One region of the Rhizobium sp. SVR5-2C genome, then DNA from elsewhere that is predicted to be linked to it. Evidence: predicted binding sites of a transcription regulator. Region 1 holds the regulator's gene; the other holds the start of a gene.
The links. Region 1 encodes PhoB, which activates phosphate uptake and scavenging genes when phosphate is short. Its sites were predicted from a motif close to TGTCATNNANCTGTCAT; they were not measured.
Positions count from the first base shown of each region.

Region 2: the regulator PhoB is predicted to act here: its motif matches at 4,465-4,481, upstream of ACPYOI_RS33985 (esterase-like activity of phytase family protein).

Region 1 is NZ_JBNDHT010000033.1:12,553-30,157, reverse strand. Features, by position in the region: gene ACPYOI_RS12175 (hypothetical protein) at 1-40, shown strand, start outside; gene ACPYOI_RS12170 (SDR family NAD(P)-dependent oxidoreductase) at 37-915, shown strand; gene ACPYOI_RS12165 (hypothetical protein) at 1,050-1,364, opposite strand; gene ACPYOI_RS12160 (hypothetical protein) at 1,520-1,936, opposite strand; gene ACPYOI_RS12155 (acyltransferase) at 2,076-2,510, opposite strand; gene ACPYOI_RS12150 (sulfotransferase family 2 domain-containing protein) at 3,166-3,906, shown strand; tRNA gene ACPYOI_RS12145 (tRNA-Thr) at 4,159-4,234, opposite strand; partial or broken gene ACPYOI_RS12140 (NAD(P)H-dependent flavin oxidoreductase) at 4,357-5,310, opposite strand; gene ACPYOI_RS12135 (regulator) at 5,574-6,761, shown strand; gene ppk2 (polyphosphate kinase 2) at 6,766-7,647, opposite strand; gene phoR (phosphate regulon sensor histidine kinase PhoR) at 7,860-9,101, shown strand; gene ACPYOI_RS12120 (substrate-binding domain-containing protein) at 9,294-10,328, shown strand; gene pstC (phosphate ABC transporter permease subunit PstC) at 10,491-11,972, shown strand; gene pstA (phosphate ABC transporter permease PstA) at 11,969-13,288, shown strand; gene pstB (phosphate ABC transporter ATP-binding protein PstB) at 13,304-14,119, shown strand; gene phoU (phosphate signaling complex protein PhoU) at 14,162-14,875, shown strand; gene phoB (phosphate regulon transcriptional regulator PhoB) at 14,910-15,593, shown strand; gene ACPYOI_RS12090 (GcrA family cell cycle regulator) at 15,660-16,193, opposite strand; gene ACPYOI_RS12085 (acetylornithine transaminase) at 16,610-17,605, shown strand, end outside.
Region 2 is NZ_JBNDHT010000220.1:24-6,326, forward strand. Features, by position in the region: tRNA gene ACPYOI_RS33965 (tRNA-Asp) at 1-54, opposite strand, end outside; tRNA gene ACPYOI_RS33970 (tRNA-Asp) at 100-176, opposite strand; gene ACPYOI_RS33975 ((R)-mandelonitrile lyase) at 406-807, opposite strand; gene ACPYOI_RS33980 (aldo/keto reductase) at 1,048-2,034, shown strand; gene ACPYOI_RS33985 (esterase-like activity of phytase family protein) at 2,214-4,424, opposite strand; gene hupB (DNA-binding protein HupB) at 4,623-4,898, opposite strand; partial or broken gene lon (endopeptidase La) at 5,103-6,303, opposite strand, start outside.

The DNA.
Region 1 (17,605 bases):
CGGAACCATGGCCGGACCCGCGATAGGGACAGCCACATGATCCTTTATGATGGGTTCCGGCCGGCTGTCGTGGTGGTCGGTGCATCGCGTGGTATCGGCAGGGCAATCGCCAAAGTCGCCGCCCGCGAAGGTTCTGTGGTCGTGCTCGTCGCGCGCTCGCCCGAGGGCCTGGATGCCGCCGCGGCGGATGTGCGACAGGTGGGCGGCGAGGCATTCACTCTCGCGCTGGATCTTCTTTCAACCGATGCGTCGGCGCGCCTACAGGACTTCCTGACCTCAAACGGGTTGATCTGCGACGTACTCGTCAACAGCGCCGGATACGGTCTGCGCGGTGCGGCGACGCTCATCCCGGCCGGTGACCAGCTTGGCATCGTTGATCTCAACATACGTGCACTCACCGACCTGACCCTGCGCTTTCTGCCGGGAATGGCGGCGCGCGGACGAGGCGGAGTGGTCAATCTCGGTTCCATAGCGGGTTTTGCTCCTGGGCCGAATATGGCCTTGTACTATGCCAGCAAGGCCTTCGTGCGCTCCTTCTCTGAAGCGCTGCATCAGGAACTGCGCAGCACGGGGGTGACCGTTACGTGTGTCGCGCCTGGACCGGTGTCGACGGAGTTCCTTGAAAAATCCGGCGCCGGTCGTGCGACGCTCTTCAAGGTCTTGCCCAAGCTGGATGCCGATCGTGTCGCCGAGAGCGCCTGGCGCGGGTTCAAATCCGGACGTCGCCTCGTCGTGCCGGGCATCTCGGCCAAGCTTGTAGCCTTTCTGGCAGCCTTGTTGCCTTCCGCAGTGACGCTTCCTCTTGTCGGCCGGTTGCAGCGCCGCAGCGGCGATCCGTGCCCTTGCGGTTCAGGCAAGACGTTCAAGGAATGCTGCCGCATCCGCCCGCGAGGCGCGATCGCGGGTGACCGTTAGGCGCGACCTAGTCTTCGAGCGGCTTACGCGACGGCACTCCGCGACCTTGTCCAGGCCACAGAGTGCGTGAGCCCGATCGGACGCATCGGACTGTCCGGCTGCCCTAGCTCGGCGATAGTATGCTGAGGCTGGGGCTAAAGCTTCTTGAGAATCGCGTCATCCGAAGTGATATTCGCTAGCCAGGCCTTCTCGTAAGCGGTCGTTGGATTGTCAGGTATCTGTGCTTTCAATTTAGCCAAAAGCTTGCGTTCGCCCGTTACCAACGTAGCAAAGTTCGCGTCGTCACTCTCGTTGACGAACTCTTTGTTGGCCAGCTTGTGGTTTTGAAAGCCGTCGATCCAGCTCTTCTTAATACCCGGGTCAAGGTCCATGACATTGACGATGGCAACGAACAAATCCATCATGAATGCTTCATTATCAAGCAAATTTCTCGAATTCGCCTTCACCATGTTTGCCTCCATTGGTGGACAATACGACATGAGAATAGAATTAGAATTGCAGTCGCTTGATGCTTTTTCAGAGTATATTATTTATTTCTGAAATAATAGGGTTGCCTCAATCCGTACTTGTAACAGCCGCTCGGGATCGCGACATGCGAAGCACGTTATGGGTTTTGCTTGGCCGCATGCTTGAGATGCATGACTAAACAAGATAATAAAGCGCCAGATTTGTAAAATTCAGACATACAGAAGACGGTCAATTCACGGCCGAAACGGGCGCAGATTTTTTCCAGCCGATCAATCTTGGCCTTTTCCATTGCGTACTTCGGGCTTCCGCTTTCCAGTTCGCGAATATTGGAATCACACAGAACTTCTCCCGGAAGCAACAGGTTGTTCACGATCCCCGCGCGAGCTTCCTCTTGCGAAATATCGATGATTTCGCAATGCCGCTCGATCTCGCGAACACACGTCCGATCAGCAGCCGAAGTGCACAACATTACCGCCTCTTCAGTGAGGCGAAAGACCCAGCAGTCAAGGTGATACAGATATGGATCGGCAACGCGAAACGGGATCACTTCCATCTCGAACCGCTCGGCGGCCCACGTGCGGCGGTCATTTGAGAATGTCGCAAGTACTTCCCGTAATTCTCGCTGCTTGCTTGCCTCGCGTCTACGATCGCGTTCCCGCTGACTACGCTTCGGATAGGGCCAACCACAATTTCTAAAGAAACCGGGCAGTGGCCTTTAAGGCATAGTATTGCTCAGAAGGCCGTTGACTGAAGGGTATGCATGGATGTCCGCCCGCGATTGCAAGCGGAGGAATATCCCTGACAACAACGCTTCCGGTTTGGATGATGGCGCCTTCACCGATTGTGACTCCGGGTAGTATGGTGACGCCTTCTCCGAGCCAGACATTATCTTCGATTGTGACGTCTTCGACGATGTACGTCTCATCATAAGGTAGCTTGTTGCCGCGCCAATTATGAGTCTCCGTGCGTATTACGCAATTTCGGCCTGAATGGAAGTTGTCGCCAATCGTCACCTTACCTTTCCCATAGATGACGAGCCCGTTGAAATGCGTGTTCCTGCCAAGCCAGGTGTTCGTCGTCAGCATCGTATTACCGCGAGCATGAAGCGGTTCGGTGAACTTCGCCACCTTCTTTCGAAGTCGGATATTCAATCGCTTTGTTCGGAGATGCTGGAGGTATCGTTTAAGTGAAGCCATACCGCCCGGTAGCGTAAAGTACGCCTTTTTTCAATGAGCCCCAAGCGCGTTTCCTGTGAGGTGCACATGTTGCCGAATGGCCGGGAACTAATTAGGCGAAGGACTGCAAGGCGGCGATCAATATGAACTATGTAACAGCCTAAGGCTTGTACGCCTTCCTTGAGAGGGGGACGGTACGGGCATGGCCGCTTCGGGGCGCAATGCGGACGCAGTGCCATGACTACTATCGGCCCATTGCCGCTGGAAGGCGGTTAGCGCCATTGAAGCTCGCGAAGAGCAGACGTACGCGCTATGGCACGTCAGAAGCGGGTCGCTCAACATTCCGTCTGGCGACGGCAATACCCCTGATGCAATGGTGCCGATCCATTCGCGGGCTGGTTCCAGACCATGCAACATAGCGGCGCTACATCGCCATGATTTGGCGGCAATTTGCCGAACCTTATCTATTTACTCTCGCAGAGTCTGGTCGCGAAGCGCCGGGTGCCATGGGCGAGCGTTACGACGGCGGACATTGGTGCCAGCTTGCTGCGGTCGTCGTATGATCACTCGCGGGTTCAACGTTCCCGGTTAAGGAGCTGGCTAGGCAATGATTATATCCCGTCGCCATAAATTCATTTTCATCCACGTACCCAAAACCGCAGGCAGTACGATCTCCGCCTATCTTGCTCGCGAATTCGGGCCATGGGATATGCAACTCGGGTCCTGGAAGGATTCGCTCGATAATGGAGCGAGTGCAAATCGGCTAGCATTGATTGCTATCTTCTGCCATCTCTCTCCATTGAGGATCGCGAAAACGCTCGTCCGCAAGGGCAACATCGATTCATTGGCTGGGGCTGCTCTCAGCCGTCGCTTTGCAGGCAAGCTCGCGGATCACTCAGGCGCACGCGAAATCGAGGCCTTCGATCCTTCTGCCTGGAAACAGTATTTTAAGTTCTGCTTCGTGCGGAATCCGTTCGAGCGTGCCGTTTCTCTTTACAATTGGCACTACAGGAAGTCGGAAACGCGACCGAGCTTCTCGCAAATGCTCCGCTTGATTGAAGAAGGCGCCGCCAAGAGGGAGCGTATTAACTGGGAATCCTGGCCGCTCTACACCCACAACGACGAGATCGTTGTGGATTTCATCGGGCGGCAGGAGCGCCTCTCGGATGATCTACGCTTGATATGCGACAGACTCGGCCTGCCGTTTGATGATCGCTTTCTGACAAGAGCGAAGGCGAACCCAACGAGACCTGATATTTGCAGCTACTATAAACCGGGCGACCGCGAACGCGTCGAACGGCTTTTCGGCCCCGAGATCGAGCATTTTAAATACCGTTTTCCCGATTAGAGCACCGTGTCCTTGGGAGGGGTGGGGTTCTTAGCGCCCTTTTCATTCGGCTTTCGGATAGCGACCGGCTGCGAGGCGCGGAAGGAATTTTCTCGGCGCAACTACAGAGCGCCCTGCTAGTTTGCTGGTCTTGCTTAGCGTGCGTCGCCGTGTCGTAGCTTTCCACCGACGTTGCTAAGGTGGAGTAGAGAGTGGAAAGGGCTCCGTGCTTCTTCGCTAGCTAACTGATTTTTATCGATTTTCCGAGGTAAATGGTGCCGCTTACGTGACTCGAACACGTGACCCCATCATTACGAATGATGTGCTCTACCGACTGAGCTAAAGCGGCAACTTGACGGCCGAACTGTGCGGCCCGCGATTTGCATGGCGCTGATACAGGCATTGTTCGAAGATTTCAAGCGCCCTGTCATGCCTTTGGTAAAAAAGACGTCTGCCGTAGAAGCCTGCGCCTCAGAGAGCCAAGCGCGACCGGGCGGCCCGGTATTCGCGTTCCAGCCTGTCGACGAGTTTTGACACCGGCTCGACAGCTTTGACGGCGCTAATGCCCTGGCCGCTGCCCCAAATGTCCTTCCAGGCCTTTGCGCCACCAACTGCCTGCTCGAAATCCATTTTTGACGGGTCCGCGACGGGCAGGTTGTCGGGGTCGAGGCCGACGGCATGGATCGATGGCTTCAGGTAGTTGCCGTGCACGCCGGTGAAATAGTTGGAATAGACGATATCGTTTGCAGCACCCGCGACGATCGCCCGCTTGTAGGCGTCGGCGGCGCGCGCCTCCTCGGTCGCGATGAATGGCGTTCCGATATAGGCCATGTCGGCTCCCATCGCCTGTGCCGCAAGGATGGCGCCGCCATTGGCGATGGCGCCCGCCAGCAGCAGCGGTCCATCGAACCACTCACGGATCTCCTGCACCAGGGCGAATGGCGACAGCGTGCCCGCATGGCCGCCGGCGCCCGCCGCAACGGCGATCAGTCCATCTGCACCTTTGCGGATCGCGGAGTTGGCATGGCGGTTGTTGATAACGTCGTGAAGGACGATGCCGCCGTAGGAGTGCACGGCGGCATTCACCTCGGGCACTGCCCCGAGCGAGGAGATCACGATCGGCACCTTATATTTCACGCAGAGCCCCAGGTCGTGCTCCAGCCGCTTGTTCGACATATGGACGATCTGGTTGACGGCGAATGGCGCGGCAGGTCTCTCCGGATTGGCGGCGTTGTATGCGGCAATGTCCTCGGTGATCATCGCCAGCCATTCGTCGAGCTGGCTTTCCGGCCGGGCATTCAGCGCCGGAAAGGCGCCGACCACGCCTGCCTTGCATTACGCCAGCGTCAGTGCCGGATGAGAAATGATGAAGAGCGGCGAGGCGAGGACCGGCAGCCTCAAGTTTTCCGTGAGGATTTTGGGCAGAACGGCCACTGCGTCACCATATGTTTGATCTTTACGAAAGCGTCAATTTGATAACAGACTTGATGCGCGAGGAAAAGCGCGGCTGAGCACTCTTCATCAAGGGCGGACATTTGGGTATTCTTGTTCCCGCCACCTTTATCCGCTGACTATGAAGCATGCCGCCAGCGGCAGGCTTGCGGTTTTCGGCCGTAGCCGCTACCGAAGTTCGTTAGGTATTTATAAAGACTTCGGGTAATGCCTGATCTCAGCATGAAGGATCGGATGTGAGCGGATTAGAAACGGCTATCAGAACGGCGCTTAGCAATTCCGATCGCGACAATCCGGAGGTCCGGGCAAGGATTTATCAGTCGGCCCGTCAGGCACTGGAGGCTGGCCTTCGAAAGCAGGATATCACCGAGCGCGAAGCCGTTGCCCGTCATCGCCATCGGCTTGAGGCGACGATCCACATGATCGAGGCGGAAGAGCGCGAGCGCCTGCATCCGCGCACGGCTCCGCCGGAAGTCCCTGTTCCTCCGGTCGCTGAAATTCCGCTACCCGCCACGCACGGCGAACGCTTTGCTGATGATGCGCCCCAGGTCGGCGGCGAAACGCGAGCCTATTCGCAAGCAAGGGCCGCCGACGACGAGTCGAGCCTTGATGATGTCCACGCCGGGACCTCCGACCATCTTGGCGCCGCGCCGCAGGTGGACGAAGGTTTTGCAGCCGAGAGCCCGGCCGCGGCCAGAATGAACTTTCGGCCGGAGGGCGCTGCAAAGCGCCGCAAGCCGCGCAAGTTTTTCTCGCGGCTGCTCGTCTGGTGCGTCTTGATTGCCTTCATCGGCATGGGTGCCTGGTGGACCTACACGTCCGGCCTCTTCCTGACGGCCGCCGAACGGGATACCGGCGTTGCCAATCCGCCCGCCAGCACCGAGCCCGAGGACTTCGACGGCACAGACGAAGATGCTGCGAATTCGGGGCCGCCTGCCGATCAAACTGTGGCAATCGATCCGCAGAACAGCTTCTCCGCGGAGTGGATCGAGGTATTCAAACCATCCGAAGCAGCCAAGATCGAAAGCGGAGCTCGGGCGCGCACGGAAAACGTCGCCGAGAACGACGGTCCTGCCGTTCGACTGATTTCCGAAAGCAACGGCGCCGATGGCAATATTGCGATCGCCGTTCCGCCTGACGTGCTCCAGCAGCTCGCCGGCAAATCATCGACGATTGCGATCACGCTGCAGTCGACGAGCGATGAGCCGACACAGATCACGGTCGAATGCGATTTTCAGACGCTTGGCAATTGCGCCCGCCATCGCTTCAGTATCACGCGCGAAAAGTCCGATGCTCTGCTTCAGGTTACCTTCGACCGATCGATGGCGCCGAATGCCGCTGGAAAGCTCCTGATCAATAGCGATGTCGACGGCAAGGCACGCGGCATCAATCTCTACGCCGTGCGTGTCCTGCCGGGGCAATGAGCGCTTATTTCAAGAAATGCGGCCCCCAGCCGATGATCTTCTTGTCCAGTTCGCCGACCGCTTTATCGTCTTTGCCATCGTAGTCCATCGTCCGCAGCATGTGACGGATGAGGTTCAGTCGCGCCCGCCGTTTGTCGTTGGCGCGGATGACTGTCCAGGGCGCGAAATCGGTATGCGTTTCCTTGAGCATGCGGTCGCGCTTTTCGCTGTAATCCCCCCATTTCGTCAGCGCCGCGATATCCATCGAGGAGAGCTTCCAGACTTTCAGCGGATCATGCCTGCGGTCATGGAAGCGCTGCAACTGCATCTCGCGGCTGATATCCAGATAGAATTTGAAGAAGTAGATGCCTTCCTGCGCAATCCCCTTCTCAAGCTGTGGTGCCTGCTTGAGGAAATCCTCATATTGCTTCGGCGTGCAAAAGCCCATGACCGGCTCGACGCCGGCACGATTGTACCAGGAACGGTCGAAGAGCACGATCTCGCCGGCCGTTGGGAACTGAGCGATATAGCGCTGGAAATACCATTGCCCAGCTTCCCGGTCATTCGGCTTGGCAAGCGCGACCGCACGGGCAAGGCGCGGATTCATGTGGGCGGAACACGCCGCAATAGCGCCACCTTTGCCGGCTGCATCGCGCCCCTCGAAGAACGCCATCACGCGTTTGCCGGTCGCCTGCAGCCAGAACTGCACTTTGACGAGTTCGATCTGCAGCTTTGTCAGCTCGTCGAGATAAGTTTCCTCATCCAGCTTCTTCTTATAAGGGAACCCTCCGGATTCCAGCGTGTCTTCGTCGATCCAGTCCGGCAGGACCGGGTCGTCGATATCGAAGACGCGTTTCTTGCCTTTGATGTCCAGTTCAACCGCGCGGCTTTCGACATCCTCGGCCATAATGTCCTCCCTCGGTCCTTGGCTCTTCGCAGGCGATCACACTTTCCGATGAAAATCAAACTTCCTGCGAGAGGCAAAATTCCTGTGACTTTCGGCTGCACCCTGTCGACAGGTGGTTCGGGCCGAATACTTCTGTCATGAATGGCGGCTATCAGGCAGAGTTTGAACCTATAAAACGACTCGACCTGGGCGAGGGACACTTGGAAGACGAAATGCCATGGAGAAAGGGGCTCACAGCCCGCGTCCGGCAGCAGCGAGGGGTGCTGCTTGCGGCGATCCTCATTGGCTTGATTGCGCTTGCGGCCGGCATGAACAAGTGGGTCGTATTGGGGCTGCTCCTCTTTATGATCTTCGTCGTGCTCGTGAACAGCGTGCCGGCGGTGCAGGCGAAGCTTGCGGAAATACCGGAAATCGAGCCTGACGCTCCGGCGAGCCTGCTGCCAGCAGTCTCCTCAACGCTGGCCGGTCTCGACATTCCGGTTATGCTGCTTTCGGGCGATGCCTCCGTCCTCTTCCAGAACCGCGCTGCCGAAAAGGCCTTCGGCGAGGTCGTGATCGGCGCCCATATTTCTGCGCGCCTGCGCTCGCCCGGCATTTTGGATATGGTCGCCGAGACGATCTCCACCAATGCCCCCAACCAGATCGAGCATTCCGAGCGTCTACCGTCGGAGCGTGTCTATATCGTTCGAAGCGCGCCGATCGATTTTGGCGCCGCCGGGAACGGCGAGCGTTTTTTCATGCTTTCCTTTCGCGACATTTCCGAAGTGCGGCGCATCGATCGAATGCGGTCGGATTTCGTGGCCAACGCCAGCCACGAACTTCGAACCCCGCTTGCGTCGCTGCGCGGCTTCATTGAGACCATCCAGGGTCCGGCTAAGAACGATCCGAAAGCGCAGGAGCGCTTCCTTGGCATCATGTTCGATCAGACGACGCGCATGAGCCGCCTTGTCGACGATCTCCTCTCGCTTTCCCGTCTCGAGCTGAAGTCGCATATCGCGCCGGACGAAAAGATCGATCTTGTGCCGCTGCTCGGTCATGTCAGGGATGCGCTCCTGCCCCTCGCCAGGGACGTCGGAGTCGAGATCAATCTGCACCTGCCGGAAGGCAAAGCAGAGGTTCTCGGGGACCGCGATGAGTTGGTTCAGGTTTTCGAGAATCTGATGGAGAATGCGTGCAAGTACGGTCAGGAAGGCAAGGTGGTCGATGTGCGGATCACCAATGCTCCCGGCGAGCCGGTCGAAGTCAGCGTTGCTGATAAGGGACCGGGCATTCCTGCCGAGCATGTGCCGCGCCTCACGGAGCGCTTCTATCGCGTCAGTATCGAGGACAGCCGTTCCAAAAAGGGCACCGGACTTGGCCTTGCGATCGTCAAACATATCCTCACGCGGCACCGGGCACGGCTGATCGTCAAGTCCCAGGTCGGCAGGGGAACGGACTTCACCGTAAGGTTCTGACACAAAGCCGGGTCGTGTGAACGTTTCGACGAAATTTATTATTTAGTTTCAGTAATTTATGTTGTCATAAATGTTTCATCGAAATGACATAAAAGGGCGGTGCATCAGGCAGTAAAGAGAGCCTGCCGATGAAAGGCAATGCGGGTCCTGGGGGGCCTGCTCACACAAGTTCTACATGCCGGGAGATTTTTGATGAACACTCTTAAGCTAACCGTCGCAGCGCTCGCTGCCACCGTCGCCTTCGCAGGCGCAGCCGCCGCTCGTGACCAGGTTCAGATCGCTGGTTCGTCCACCGTTCTGCCTTACGCGAAGATCGTTGCCGAGTCCTTCGGCGAGGCCTTCACAAACTTCAAGACGCCGGTCGTTGAATCCGGCGGCACGGGTGCAGGCCTCAAGGAATTCTGCAAGGGCGTTGGTGAAGACACGATCGACATCGCAAACGCTTCGCGTCCGATCAACAAGAATGAGATGGAAGCCTGCAAGGCTGCTGGCGTAACCGATATCCAGGAAGTCAAGATCGGCTACGACGGTATCGTCTTCGCAACCGACTCATCCAACCCGGACGTCGCTTATGTTCCGGAAGACATCTACAAGGCTCTCGCAGCGCAGGTCGTCGTTGACGGCAAGCTCGTTGCCAACCCTTACAAGAAGTGGTCCGAAGTCAACCCGAAGCTTCCGGCTGTTGATATCGCTGCCTATATCCCGGGCGAAAAGCACGGCACCCGCGAAGTCTTCGAACTGAACGTTCTCGCTGCCGGCTGCAAGGCTGCAGGCGCTCAGGACGTCATCGCCAAGGAAATCACCGACAAGGCTGCTCAGGCAAAGGCTTGCGTCGCAGTTCGCAAGGACGGCGCTGCTGTTGACATCGACGGCGACTATCCGGAAACGCTGGCACGCATCGCTGCCAACAAGACGGGCGTTGGCGTATTCGGCCTCTCCTTCTACGAAAACAATGCCGACAAGCTCAAGGTCGCGACCATGAGCGGCATCGTTCCGTCGACGGAAACCATTTCCAACGGCACCTATCCGGTTTCCCGCCCGCTGTTCTTCTACGTCAAGAAGGCACATCTCGGCGCCGTTCCGGGCCTGAAGGAATACGTCAACTTCTTCGTTTCTGAGCAGATGATCGGCCCCGACAGCCCGCTCGTCGAATACGGTCTTGTCGCAGCGCCGGATGCCGAGCGCGACGAAATCCGCAAGAACGTCGAAGCTGAAAAGACCATGTAATAACGGTGCCGGCGCGATGCCTGGGGGCTCGCGCCGGCATTTTTCTTTGAATGCTAGTGATCTTTGTCCAGTTGGTGGCAAAGTTTTAAAGTTTCTCCATGATGGGAGCCGCGCGGGACTTTCCTGTCCGCGCTTAGGGGCTGTGGGCCTGGGGACTAACGAATGAGCACATCCATTATACTCTTGTGTCTCGTGGTGCTTGGCGCGCTGGCCTACATGGCCGCACGCAGCCGCGCCATGGGGCTTGCCGGCGGCAAGCTGTCCGCATTGCATTCGCGGCCGGGCTATTACGGTGCTTATGCAGCCATCTACGCGACGCTCCCCGCTCTTCTTCTTCTCTGCATGTGGCTTGCCGTTAGCCCCGGCATCATCGAGTCGCGTGTCCGCGATGCGTTCCCTGATGATGTGAAGGCCAAGACGGCTGCCGAGCAGGACCTGAGCTTCAGCATGGTCGCGACCATCGCCCGAGGCATGAACTTGCTGACGCCGGATGAAATCAGCGCACTCGGTTCCGAGCCCGCAGCTGTTCAGGCAAAGCTCAGCGAGAAGGGTGTTCCGCTTGCCGGCGAGCCGCAGCCCTTCATGATCGATGCGGCGAAATTGTTGAACGCTCAGTCTGCGGACAGCCGCATGATCATGACTGGGGCCATCTTTTTGCTTGGCATTGGTGGCGCTTTCTATGCGCTTCGTGGGATCGCATTGCGCTTCCGGGCTCGTAACCGTGTTGAGCGTGTCATGCTCTGGGGACTGCTCGTTGCGTCGTCCATCGCAATCCTGACCACGATCGGCATTGTTCTTTCGATGCTGTCGGAGGCGATCCGCTTCTTCGCTGTGGTGCCGGCGGCCGATTTCTTCTTCGGTACGGTCTGGGATCCGCGTTTTGCCGGTGCGGGCAGCTCTTCTTTCGGCCAGTTCGGTCTCATCCCGCTGCTGCTCGGCACGCTTTACATCGGCTTCGTCGCCATGCTTGTGGCGGTTCCGGTCGGTCTTTTCGCGGCCATCTATATGGCTGAGTACGCGTCGTCGAAGGTGCGTTCGCTCGCCAAGCCTCTTCTTGAGGTCCTCGCCGGCATTCCCACGATTGTCTATGGCTTCTTTGCGCTTGTGACTGTCGGCCCCTTCCTGCGCGACTTGTCCTCGCAGGTGAACGGGCTTTTGACCGGCGACTATGCCAATTTCATTCAGGCGCAAAGCGTTCTGACCGCCGGCATCGTCATGGGTATCATGCTGATCCCCTACGTTTCCTCGCTTTCGGATGACATCATCACCGCCGTACCGCGTGCGCTGCGTGATGGCTCGCTCGGACTTGGCGCCACACACTCCGAAACGATCAAGAAGGTCGTGCTTCCGGCAGCCCTTCCGGGGATTGTTGGCGCACTGCTGATGACGGCCTCGCGGGCCATCGGCGAGACCATGATCGTCGTGCTGGCGGCAGGTGTCGCCGCGCGCATGCAGATCAATCCCTTCGAGCCGATGACCACGGTCACCGTCAAGATCGTTAATCAGTTGACGGGCGATCTTGAATTCACCTCGCCGCAAACGCTGGTCGCCTTCGCGCTTGGCATCACGCTCTTCTTCATCACGCTTTGCCTGAACATCTACGCCCTCTACATCGTGCGCAAATACCGGGAGCAGTACGAATGACGAATGTTCTTTCCCCTGCTGCGGGCACAATTTCGAAAGCACCCGAGCGCCGCGATATAGGCATCAAGCGCCGCTATGCCGCGGAGCGCCGTTTTAGGGCCTATGGTATTGCCGCGATCTCCTTCGGTCTGATTTTCCTGGCGATCCTGCTGTCGACGGTTGTTCGCAACGGCTACACGGCCTTCCAGCAGACGGCGATCACGCTGCCGGTCGAATTTACCGAGAAGACCATCGATCCGAGCAACAAGCGCGCTACCGATCCGTCAGTGCTGATCGCGGCAAACTACGGGGCGCTGCTGCGCGATGCGATTGTCAAGCAGCTGAAGCTCAACCCTTCCAGCCGTCCGGACGTCCGTGACGCGACGGCCATGCTTTCCAAGGGCGCGCCGATCCAACTGCGCGACACGGTCGTCGCCGATCCGTCGCTCATTGGCAAGACCGTCAACGTCACGGTTCTGGCTGATGCCAATGTCGATAGCGCCAACAAGGGGCAGATCGATCTCTCTGTTGATGAGAAAAACCGCAAGGTGAACGACAAGCAAGTCGGCTGGATGAACGAACTGAAGGCAAGCGGTGCGCTTTTCAAGAAGTTCAATACCGGCCTTTTCACCAACGGCAATTCCAGCCGCCCGGAAGCTGCCGGCCTCGGCGTGGCTCTGGTCGGCTCGCTCTACCTGATGTTGATCGTTCTGGTTCTTTCGCTGCCGATCGGCGTTGCCGCCTCGATCTACCTTGAGGAATTCGCCACCAAGAACAAGGTGACGGATCTGATCGAGGTGAACATCAATAACCTCGCGGCCGTGCCGTCGATCGTTTATGGGCTGCTCGGCCTCTCCGTCTTCATCAATTTCGCCGGCCTGCCGCGTTCGGCTTCGCTGGTTGGCGGCCTGGTGCTGTCGCTGATGACCTTGCCGACGATCATCATCGCCACCCGTGCCGCGCTGCGCGCCGTGCCGCCGTCGATCCGCGCGGCTGCTCTTGGCCTCGGCGCCTCGAAGATGCAGATGGTGTTCCACCACGTCCTGCCGCTGGCGATGCCCGGCATCCTGACCGGCACGATCATCGGCCTGGCGCACGCGCTTGGCGAAACGGCGCCGCTTCTCCTGATCGGCATGGTCGCCTTCGTTGCAAGTGCGCCGGCCACCCCGCTCGATCCGTCCACGGCGCTGCCGGTGCAGGTCTATATGTGGGCCAACGAAGCAGAACGCGCCTTCGTCGAACGCACCTCTGGTGCCATCATCGTCTTGCTCCTGTTCCTGATTGTCATGAACTTTGGAGCCATTCTCTTGCGCCGTCGCTTTGAGCGTCGCTGGTAAACGGAGTACATATTCATGAACATGTTAACCGAAGCAGCAGTTGAGAAGGCTCTGGACAAACGAATGAATACGATCCCGTACAAGATGATCGGCCAGGACGTCTCGGTTTACTATGGCGACAAGCGTGCGCTTTTCGACGTGAAGCTGAACATCCGCGAAAACACCGTTACCGCACTCATCGGCCCGTCCGGCTGCGGGAAGTCCACCTTCTTGCGCAGTCTCAACCGTATGAATGATACGATCGACAACTGCCGCGTTACCGGCAAAATCACTCTCGACGGCGACGATATCTACGATCCGGATATCGACGTCGTCGAACTTCGTGCTCGCGTCGGCATGGTCTTCCAGAAGCCGAACCCTTTCCCGAAGTCGATCTATGAGAACGTCGCCTACGGTCCGCGCATCCATGGTCTTGCGAAGTCGAAGGCCGATCTGGACCAGATCGTTGAACACAGCCTGCAGCGCGCCGGCCTTTGGAACGAAGTCAAGGATCGCCTGCACGAAACCGGCACCGGGCTGTCCGGCGGCCAGCAGCAGCGCCTCTGCATTGCCCGCGCCGTTGCCGTCAGCCCCGAAGTCATTCTGATGGACGAGCCGTGCTCGGCGCTCGATCCGATCGCCACCGCGAAGGTCGAAGAGCTGATCCATGAGCTGCGCGAGAATTTCACGATCGTCATCGTGACGCACTCCATGCAGCAGGCTGCCCGTGTTTCGCAGCGAACCGCTATGTTTCACCTCGGCAATCTCGTCGAGGAGAATGATACCGACAAGATGTTCACCAATCCGGACGATCAGCGCACCCAGGACTACATCATGGGCCGCTTCGGCTGATCTTTGGCGTCAGAAATGTAGAGACAATCAAGGACGTTCCCCATGGCATCGACACATATTTTTTCTGCGTACGACGACGATCTCAAATTCCTGTCCCGCCGCATCTCGGAGATGGGCGGACTTGCCGAACAGATGGTATCGGACGCTGTCCGAGCGCTGGTGAATAGCGATACCGCCTTGGCGCAGAAGGTCATCTCGGACGACGTGATCCTCGACCATGCCGAGCGCGAGATCGGCGAAAAGGCGGTGGTCACGATTGCACGCCGGCAGCCGATGGCTTCCGACCTTCGCGAAATCATGGGCTCGATTCGCATCGCGGCTGATCTCGAGCGCGTCGGCGATCTCGGCAAGAACACTGCCAAGCGTGTCATCGCCGTTCAGAGCGCCGGCGTTCCGCGAAAGCTCGCGCGCGGCCTGGAGCACCTTTCCGAACTGGCGCTCGTCCAGCTCAAGGAAGTGCTCGACGTCTACACGAGCCGAGCGGCCGACAAGGCCAAGTCGATCCGCGAGCGCGATGAAGAAATCGATGCGATGTACACTTCGCTGTTTCGCGAGCTTTTGACATACATGATGGAGGATCCGCGCAACATCACCAGTTGCACGCATCTTCTCTTCTGCGCGAAGAATATCGAACGCATCGGTGACCACGCCACCAATATTGCCGAAACCATTTATTACATGGCGACCGGTGCCCAGCCGGAAGGCGAGCGTCCGAAGGACGATACCGCCAACACCGTCGGCGCGGTAACGGAATAACCTCCGAATCCGGCCCCCAGGAGACAGTAATCGAATGATCCCGAGAGTTGCAGTCGTTGAAGACGAAGAGGCACTCAGCGTGCTCCTTCGCTATAATCTTGAAGCCGAAGGTTTTGAAGTTGATACCATCCTGCGTGGTGACGAGGCCGAGATACGCCTTCAGGAACGGACGCCGGACATTCTGATCCTGGATTGGATGCTGCCGGGCGTGTCCGGCATAGAGCTCTGCCGCCGCCTTCGGATGCGGCCGGAGACCGAGCGTCTGCCGATCATCATGCTGACAGCCCGCGGCGAGGAGAGCGAGCGCGTGCGCGGTCTTTCGACCGGAGCTGACGACTATGTCGTCAAGCCGTTCTCGACACCTGAACTCGTTGCCCGCGTCAAGGCGATGCTGCGCCGCGCCAAGCCCGAGGTCCTCTCCACGGTCCTGAAATGCGGTGACATAGAGCTCGACCGCGAGACCCATCGTGTTCATCGCAAGAGCCGCGAAGTCCGGCTCGGCCCGACCGAATTCCGCCTGTTGGAGTTCCTGATGTCGTCGCCCGGCCGCGTTTTCTCGCGCTCCCAGCTTCTGGACGGCGTCTGGGGCCACGACATCTACGTCGACGAGCGCACGGTCGATGTCCATGTCGGTCGCCTGCGCAAGGCGCTGAACTTCTCCAACATGCAGGATGTCATCCGCACGGTCCGCGGCGCTGGATATTCGATGGAAGCCTGATTGCCGCTCCCATGAGGAAATAAAAAACGGGCCGCGAGGCCCGTTATTTTTTGTCTCTTATCCGGCTTAGTTTGCGCGGGCGGCTGCCCGGCGGCGCTCGTTGACCGGCTGATAAGCCAGGCGTTGATGGTAGCTGCAATAGGGAGAAGAGTCGTTGCTTTCGCAGCCGCAGAAATGGAAATCATCCTTCAGCGGATCGCCGACCGGCCACTTGCAGGTGCGTTCAGTAAGCTCGGTCAGGCCAAGACGGCGGGAAATCGGTACGACCACGTTCGCGGCCGGACGATATTCCATTTCCGCCATCAGGTCGACTTCGATCTCTTCCTTGAGCATCGTCGCGCCCAACTGGCGCGTGACCGTGCGGGTTGCAATCCGCGAGGCATAGTTCGGCGCGCGGGGAGCCGAGGTATTGCGCTTCGGCGCGCGCACCGTCGTCGCAGTGCCGCCGGCTTTGGCGCGGCCGGGAAGGCTAAGCCTGTGGACCTTGCCGATGACTGCGTTTCTGCTCACGCCGCCGAGCTGTGCGGCGATCTGGCTCGCGCTCAGCCCTTCGGACCAAAGCTTCTTGAGTTTTTCGACACGCTCGTCTGTCCAGTTCATGCCCTGTCTCCGATTAGCGTTGTGAAGGCAGAATCCCTCACCATTGCCTCGGATGTGTCCGAAGCAGGAAACGCTTGACTAATTTTGGTGACTAGTTCCGCCGCATGCAGTCTAGTAATTGAGTTTTAACCTAGTGTGAGGCTGACTCCGTGACAAGAGTCGCGGGAATCCGGATGAATCGAATTTCAAGTTTTCCCCAACTTGCTGGCCGTGCGAGTCATTTCTGCAACATTAGCTGTTAATAAAATAAGTTCCTTTGGCTTTATGTTGCAGCACGCGGTAAACTCGCAGTTTGTTGACATTGCAGTGCGAAAAGTAAATAGTGTCACTCGCCGCCGAAAGGCGGCATTTTTAATTTTTTGGACCCGGTTTTTAGCCGGAGTCCGGTTGCCCCAACCTCGACAGGAGACCGCGCCATGGCTGAAGCCGCGCCGCTATATGACACCTATTCTCGTGCCCCTCTGCGGTTCGAGCGAGGTGAGGGCGTCTGGCTGATAACCGAAAGCGGCGAACGTTATCTGGACTTTGGGGCAGGCGTTGCCGTGACGTCGGTCGGCCACAGCAATCCGCACGTCGTCCAGGCTTTGAAGGCGCAGGCCGACAAGGTCTGGCACCTATCGAACATCTATGAAATTCCCGGGCAGGAAGCGCTTGCAAAGCGGCTGACGGACGTCACTTTCGCCGATAAGGTGTTCTTCACCAATTCAGGGGCAGAGGCGCTCGAATGCGCGATCAAAACGGCGCGCCGATATCAGTATTCCAAGGGCCATCCCGAGCGCTTCCATATCATTACCTTTGAAGGTGCCTTCCATGGCCGCACGCTGGCGACGATCGCTGCTGGCGGCCAGGAGAAGTATCTGGAGGGTTTTGGCCCGAAGTCGCCGGGCTTCGACCAGGTTCCCTTTGGCGATATCGAGGCAGTCCGAGCCGCCATCACGGACGCGACCGCCGGCATCCTCATCGAGCCGGTACAGGGCGAAGGCGGCATCCGCCCGGCGACCAACGAGTTCATGAGGGCGCTGCGCCAGATTTGCGACGAGAAGGGCCTGCTGCTGATCCTGGACGAGGTTCAGACCGGTGTCGGCCGTACGGGCAAGCTGTTTGCCTACGAATGGTCCGGCGTCACACCGGACATCATGGCGGTCGCAAAGGGTATCGGCGGCGGCTTCCCGCTTGGCGCCTGCCTTGCGACGGCGGAGGCAGCCTCCGGCATGAAGGTCGGCACCCACGGCTCCACCTACGGCGGCAATCCGCTTGCGATGGCGGTCGGCAGCGCAGTGCTCGACGTCATTCTTGCCGAGGGCTTCCTTGAGCACGTGCGTGAGGTGGCGCTCGTCTTCCGCCAGGGCCTTGCCTCGCTCAAGGATCGCTATCCGGACGTGATTGAGGATGTGCGCGGCGAGGGCCTGTTG
Region 2 (6,303 bases), on a different contig from region 1:
CCCGCGACCTCCGGCGTGACAGGCCGGCACTCTAACCGACTGAGCTACACCCGCGCATCGTGGAGGAAAGGCCGGAACGCCTTGCGGCACATCTCAAAATGGCGCGAGTGACGGGGCTCGAACCCGCGACCTCCGGCGTGACAGGCCGGCACTCTAACCGACTGAGCTACACCCGCACTTCATTTCAAGTCATCCGGAGCTTTCGCATCCTTTTCGAAACGGGCTGGCCGCTTCGATGAGCGGCTAACTAAGGGGTTCGCCTTTTAGTGTCAAGCAGGTTTGGAGACAAAACCATGACAGTCCGGAAATTGTTTTCAAAGCAAAGCCTAGAGCCCAGCGAGAGCGGCGGGCAGCGAGGCTCAGGCCGCCGGTCGTCCGCTGCATTTTACTGACGCTGGCAGCCGGTTAGGCCCGTCCGGCGTATTGCTCGTCGCTGACCTGCTCCATCCAGTCCGCAACGCTGCCGTTGAGTGATTCTTGGACCGCGATATGCGTCATCGCCGTTTCCGGGCTAGCGCCATGCCAATGTTTTTCACCGGGCGCGAACCAGACGGTGTCGCCCGGGCGAATCTCCTGAATTTCTCCTCCCCAGCTCTGAACGAGTCCCTTGCCCGACGTAACGATAAGCGTCTGCCCCAAGGGATGCGTGTGCCACGCGGTGCGTGCTCCCGGCTCGAACGTGACATGGGCGGCCCTCACCCGCGCCGGGTCCGGTGTTTCGATCAACGGATCCAGCCGCACGGCGCCGACAAAATAGTCGGAGGAACCTTTTGCCGAAGGCCGGGAACCGGCTGCCTTGATTTCCATGATGAGTCTCTCTTCGTTGATTGATCCGCTTCTGCAGAAGCTAGGTTATCGGTGACCTCATTTGAAGTGCAGCAGGGACGCGTTGCGCTCCGGTTTGCCATTGCCGCCCCTTAACAGGTCCACCGGACGGCGTTCTCGAAGAAGTAAGCCGCCGCCCTATTTTCCGGCGTGCGCGCTTGTCGGGTCGGTGTCCGGCTGATAGTCGCCGTGCGAGCTTTTTATTACGAATGGAGGATTCCCATGAAACAGCATTCTTTCGGCCGTATGCCGTTTTCGGTAAGCAATGTCGGCTTCGGCGCGTGGCAGATCGGCGGTTCCTGGGGCGATGTCAGCGAGGCTGATGGACGGGCGGCACTCAATGCCGCGCTCGACGCCGGCATGACCTTCATCGATACAGCCGACGTTTACGGTGACGGCCGATCGGAAAAGATCGTCGCCGAGGTCCTGAAGAGCCGTGGCGGCGTGCGCCCGATGGTGGCCACAAAGGCCGGGCGCCGGCTCAATCCACATGTCGCCGACGGCTACACCAAGGCCAACCTCGAAGGCTTCATCGAGCGCAGCCTGAAAAATCTGCAGGTCGATAGTCTCGATCTCGTGCAGCTTCATTGCCCGCCGACCGAAGTGCTTTACCGGCCGGAGGTGTTCGAGGGACTGAACGAACTGCAGAAGGCCGGCAAGATCAAGGGCTACGGCGTCAGCGTCTCGACGGTCGAGGAGGGATTGAAAGCAATCGAATTTCCGGGCGTTGAAAGCATCCAGATCATCTACAACATATTCCGCCAGCGTCCGGACCATCTGTTCTTCCCCGAAGCTCGTCAGAGGAACGTCGCCGTGATCGCGCGCGTGCCGCTCGCAAGCGGTCTGCTTTCCGGCAAGATCACCCGCGACACCAACTTCGCAAGCGACGACCATCGCAACTACAACCGCCATGGCGAAGCCTTCGATGTCGGCGAGACCTTCGCGGGCGTGCCGTTCGAAGTTGGCTTGCAGGCTGTCGAGGAGGTGCGCAAACTCGTGCCGCAGGGCGCCACCATGGCGGCCTTCGCGCTCCGGTGGATCCTCATGAATGATGCGGTCACCGTGGTTATCCCGGGCGCGCGCAACGCCGAACAGGCGAAAGCCAATGCGGCGGCTGCCAGCCTCGCGCCGTTGTCTCATGATGTGATGGAGGCCACCCGCGAAATCTACGAGCGGCTGGTTGCGCCGCATGTCCACCAGCGCTGGTAAACTGAACTGAAGACGGCTGACCGCGCCCACTCCGTCATGCTCGGCCCTGTGCCGAGCATCTAACTCCTCGCGGCCAGCAGATCCTCGGCACAAGGCCGAGGATGACGGAAATCGGGCCCGCAACAAAGCAAAGGCCGGGCTTTCGCCCGGCCTTCTTATTTCGTCCGGTCGATGACGGCTCAGTTCGTCGCGGTCAGGGTGACCGGGAAGAACAGCGTCTCTCCGGAAGAATCGCTGACGCCATCGTTGTCGGTGACGGCATAGGCCTTGCCTGACGCGTCGAAGGTGAAGCCTTCGAGCTTGTCGAGCACGTAACCGTTGGTCGCGGTCTTCAGCTCGTTGAGGAAGTCGTGGGCTTCGGTCTTCTTGACGACCGGCAGGTCGCCACCGAGCTTGGCGGGCTTCAGGTCGGATATGGCGACCTTGTAGAGCTTCTTCAGCTTGGCTGCATCGCCGACGAGGTTATCGCGCTCGATGACGTAGACGCTGTCGCCATGGGCGGAGATTTCCGACAGGCCGACCCAGCCGTTCTCGGACTTGTCGAGCGGATAGCGCACGGCGCCCCATTCCTTGCTCTTCGGATTGTAGGAGACGAGCTTGACGAAGCCCTTCTCGTCATCCTTCCACTCGCGCTGAACTGCCATCCACAGCGTTGCATCGTCGCCGGAACCGATGATCGTGACACCTTCGAAACCGTAGCGGATCTCATTGTCCGTCAGTTCCTTCGGCAGCGCGACCTCTGCCTTGATCTCACCCTTCGGGTTGACGTGGTAGAGCGCATGCGGCAGCAGCTTCTCGGTGTTGCCTTCCGAAGCGAGCCAGAACCAGCCCTTGTCATCGACCGCGACACCTTCGATGTCGAGCTTCTGGGCAGCCGCGCCATCGCGCTTGACGACGAGCGCATCGGTGATGACGGCCGGCTTCTGTGTCGCGTCGATCGTGTAGATCATCGGCTGCATGCCGAGAACGCTGTCAGAGACGGCGAAGAGCTGGCCAGCTTTTTCCGGAACGGCAGCAAGGCCCGAAAGCGCTGCAAAGCCGATCGGATTGCCGTCCTTCTCCGCGGTGACGATCTGCGGATAGGCCTTCTCGCCTTCGGCACGCTCATAGATCATGACGTGCGAGCGCGGGCCGCCATCTTCGCCGAGATCGGTTTCGTTGGCAGTGGCGAAGAGGTTGCGCTGCGGGATGGCGATCGCACCTTCGGGACCAATGCCCGACGGCAGAAGCTGAACGAGCTGCGGCTCAGCGCCGGTGTCCTTGTAAACGCCGACGACCGAAGCGCGTTCGGCGAGAAGGAAGAAGTACTGGTCGCCCCCGAACTTCGCGAGCTCCAGGCCCTCCGGCTCGACGCCCTTGGCCGAGGAGCGGCCTTCCGGATAGTGGCCGGTGGTGGCAACGGCGCGCTCGAAGGAGGAGCCCGATTCGTAGAGGACCTTGCCGGTCTTGTCGAAGATGGTGAAGCCCCGCGAGCCGCCTTTATAATCGCCTTCATTGGCGACGACGAGACGGTTGTCGTCCAGCCACTTTACGGCGTCGGGCTCGCGAAGCACGCCCTTCAGTTCGCCGGTGAACTTCAGCGCGCCGTCCTTCTTCGTGTCGATACCGGAAAGGTCCGTGCTGCCGGCAGAGAAATGCGTCTTCACCGTGCCGGTCTTGCCGTCGATGATGACGATCTCGTTGTTTTCCTGCAGCGTGAGCGCAATCTCGTCCTGGCTGTTGAACGAGACGAATTCCGGCTCCGGATCTTCCGGGGCAACGCCGGCAAGGCCGGTCAGGGTCACATGCTTGATCGTGCCGCAATCGACGGTGCCGCTCTTGACCTGGAAGATCACGAGGTCGCCGGCCGGCATCTGCGGGATCTTGCCGTCGTCGACGTCTTCGTCACGCTCGTTTTCGATGGCGATGGTGCCGAGCGTCTTGTCCTTGTTCAGAGCAATCGAATCCGGCTGGCCGCCGAGATCGCAGGTGTTTTCGATCTTCTTGGTCGCAACATCGACGATCGCCAGGCGGCCCGACGGCTTCCGCTTGCTCTCGCCGGTGTTGACGGCGACGAGCGCCTTGCCTGCGGTTGAGGTGACGGAGGTCGGCTCGCCGTCCATCATCAGGGCGCCGAGCGCCTTCGGCGCCTTGGCGTCGGTGATGTCGATGAAGCCGATCGCGCCGAGCGGGCTGTCGCTGTAGATCAACGTGTTGCCGTCATCAGTTGCGGTGATGATCTCGGCGGAGGTCGCCGACAGCTTGTCCTTGTCGGACGGCAGGTTCGAGGCGACCGGGAAGGACGCAATGCGATTGAAAACAGGCTCTGCAGCCGCCGGAAATGCAACGGATGCGAGGAGCACGGCAGCCAGCGCTGCCTTGCGCGATAGAATAGTCATGAAAACCCCCATGTATCGAATATTCGAAACCTGGGCTTTCTGCGGGACCGCTGTGACAGGCAGATGACAACCGCGCGTTTTCCACTCGTCTGCGCCGCCATTCAGACGCGAGTTCTCGCGATCGCCCCAACGCAAGAAGGGCCCGGCTTGCGCCGAACCCTTCGAAACCTGGACTGCCGGTCTCGTTACCCGGCGGCCAAGCAAATCTGATTAGCCGTTGACGGCGTCCTTCAGGCCCTTGCCAGGCGTGAACTTCGGCACATTGCGAGCCGGAATATCGACTTCGGCGCCGGTGGACGGGTTGCGGCCCTTGGTGGCAGCGCGATGAGAAACGGTGAAGCTGCCGAAACCGGCGAGACGAATGTCGCCCTTGTTCTTCAGTTCAGCCTGGACAACGTCGAAAACAGCGTCGACCGCGGAAGCAGCGTCAGCCTTGGTGAGGCCAGCCTTTTCGGCAACTGCGGACACGAGTTCATTCTTGTTCATGTTTCCACCCCTTTCAATGGTTCGAAACGACTCAATCTGTAAGCCAGGCACAGAATAAGTTTCATCAGGCCCGCCGCAACCCAAAAGCCCTGCAAATCAAGGAAAAGCAAGCACCTCCATGACGTTTTCACAAAAAAGGCTGGCGTTTTGCGCCAGCCTTTTCCCAGTTTTGCAGCAATTAGACGTCAATGTGGCAGATCGCCCTCAGTGAGCGATGGTTGTACCTGTGTCTTCGACGCCGTCGACCGTTGCGATGACCGGCGTTTCAACCGTTCCATCCCATTCGATCGGCTCCGGTCTGCGGACCAATGCATGCTTGATCACCTCACCCATGCGGGATACCGGAATGATCTCCATGTTGTTCTTCACGTTGTCCGGAATCTCGGCCAAATCCTTGGCGTTCTCTTCCGGAATGAGCACCTTCTTGATGCCACCGCGAAGCGCTGCAAGCAGCTTTTCCTTGAGACCACCGATCGGCAGGACGCGCCCGCGAAGGGTGATTTCACCGGTCATGGCCACATCCTTGGAAACCGGGATGCCGGTCATGATCGAGACGATCGCAGTTGCCATCGCGACACCAGCCGACGGACCGTCCTTCGGCGTCGCGCCTTCCGGCAGGTGCACGTGGATGTCGCTCTTGTCGAAGCGCGGAGGCTCGATGCCGAAATCGACGGCACGCGAGCGGACATAGGAGGCCGCCGCCGAGATCGATTCCTTCATGACGTCCTTCAAGTTGCCGGTGACGGTCATGCGACCCTTGCCCGGCATGATCACGCCCTCGATCGTCAACAGTTCGCCGCCGACTTCCGTCCAGGCGAGACCGGTAACGACACCGACCTGATCCTCGCGCTCGGCTTCGCCGTGGCGGAAGCGCGGAACGCCCAGATAGTCGTCGATGTTCTCGGCCGTCACGTGGACAGACTTCGTCTTGCCCTTGATGATCTCGGTGACCGCCTTGCGGGCGAGCTTCATCAATTCGCGTTCGAAGTTGCGAACGCCGGCTTCGCGGGTGTACTGCTGGCTGATCGCCATCAGGGCATCGTCGCTGACCGAGAATTCGCTCGGCTGCAGCGCATGTTCCTTGATGGCCTTCGGCAGCAGGTGCCGCTTGGCGATCTCGCGCTTTTCGTCCTCGGTGTAGCCGGCGATACGGATGACTTCCATGCGGTCCATCAGTGGGGCCGGAATGTTCAGCGTATTCGCCGTCGTGATGAACATCACGTCCGACAGGTCGTATTCGACCTCCAGGTAGTGATCCATGAAGGTCGAGTTCTGAGCCGGATCCAGCACCTCGAGCAGAGCCGAAGACGGGTCGCCACGGAAGTCCTGGCCCATTTTGTCGATCTCGTCGAGCAGGAAGAGCGGATTGGACTTCTTCGCCTTCTTCATCGACTGGATGACCTTG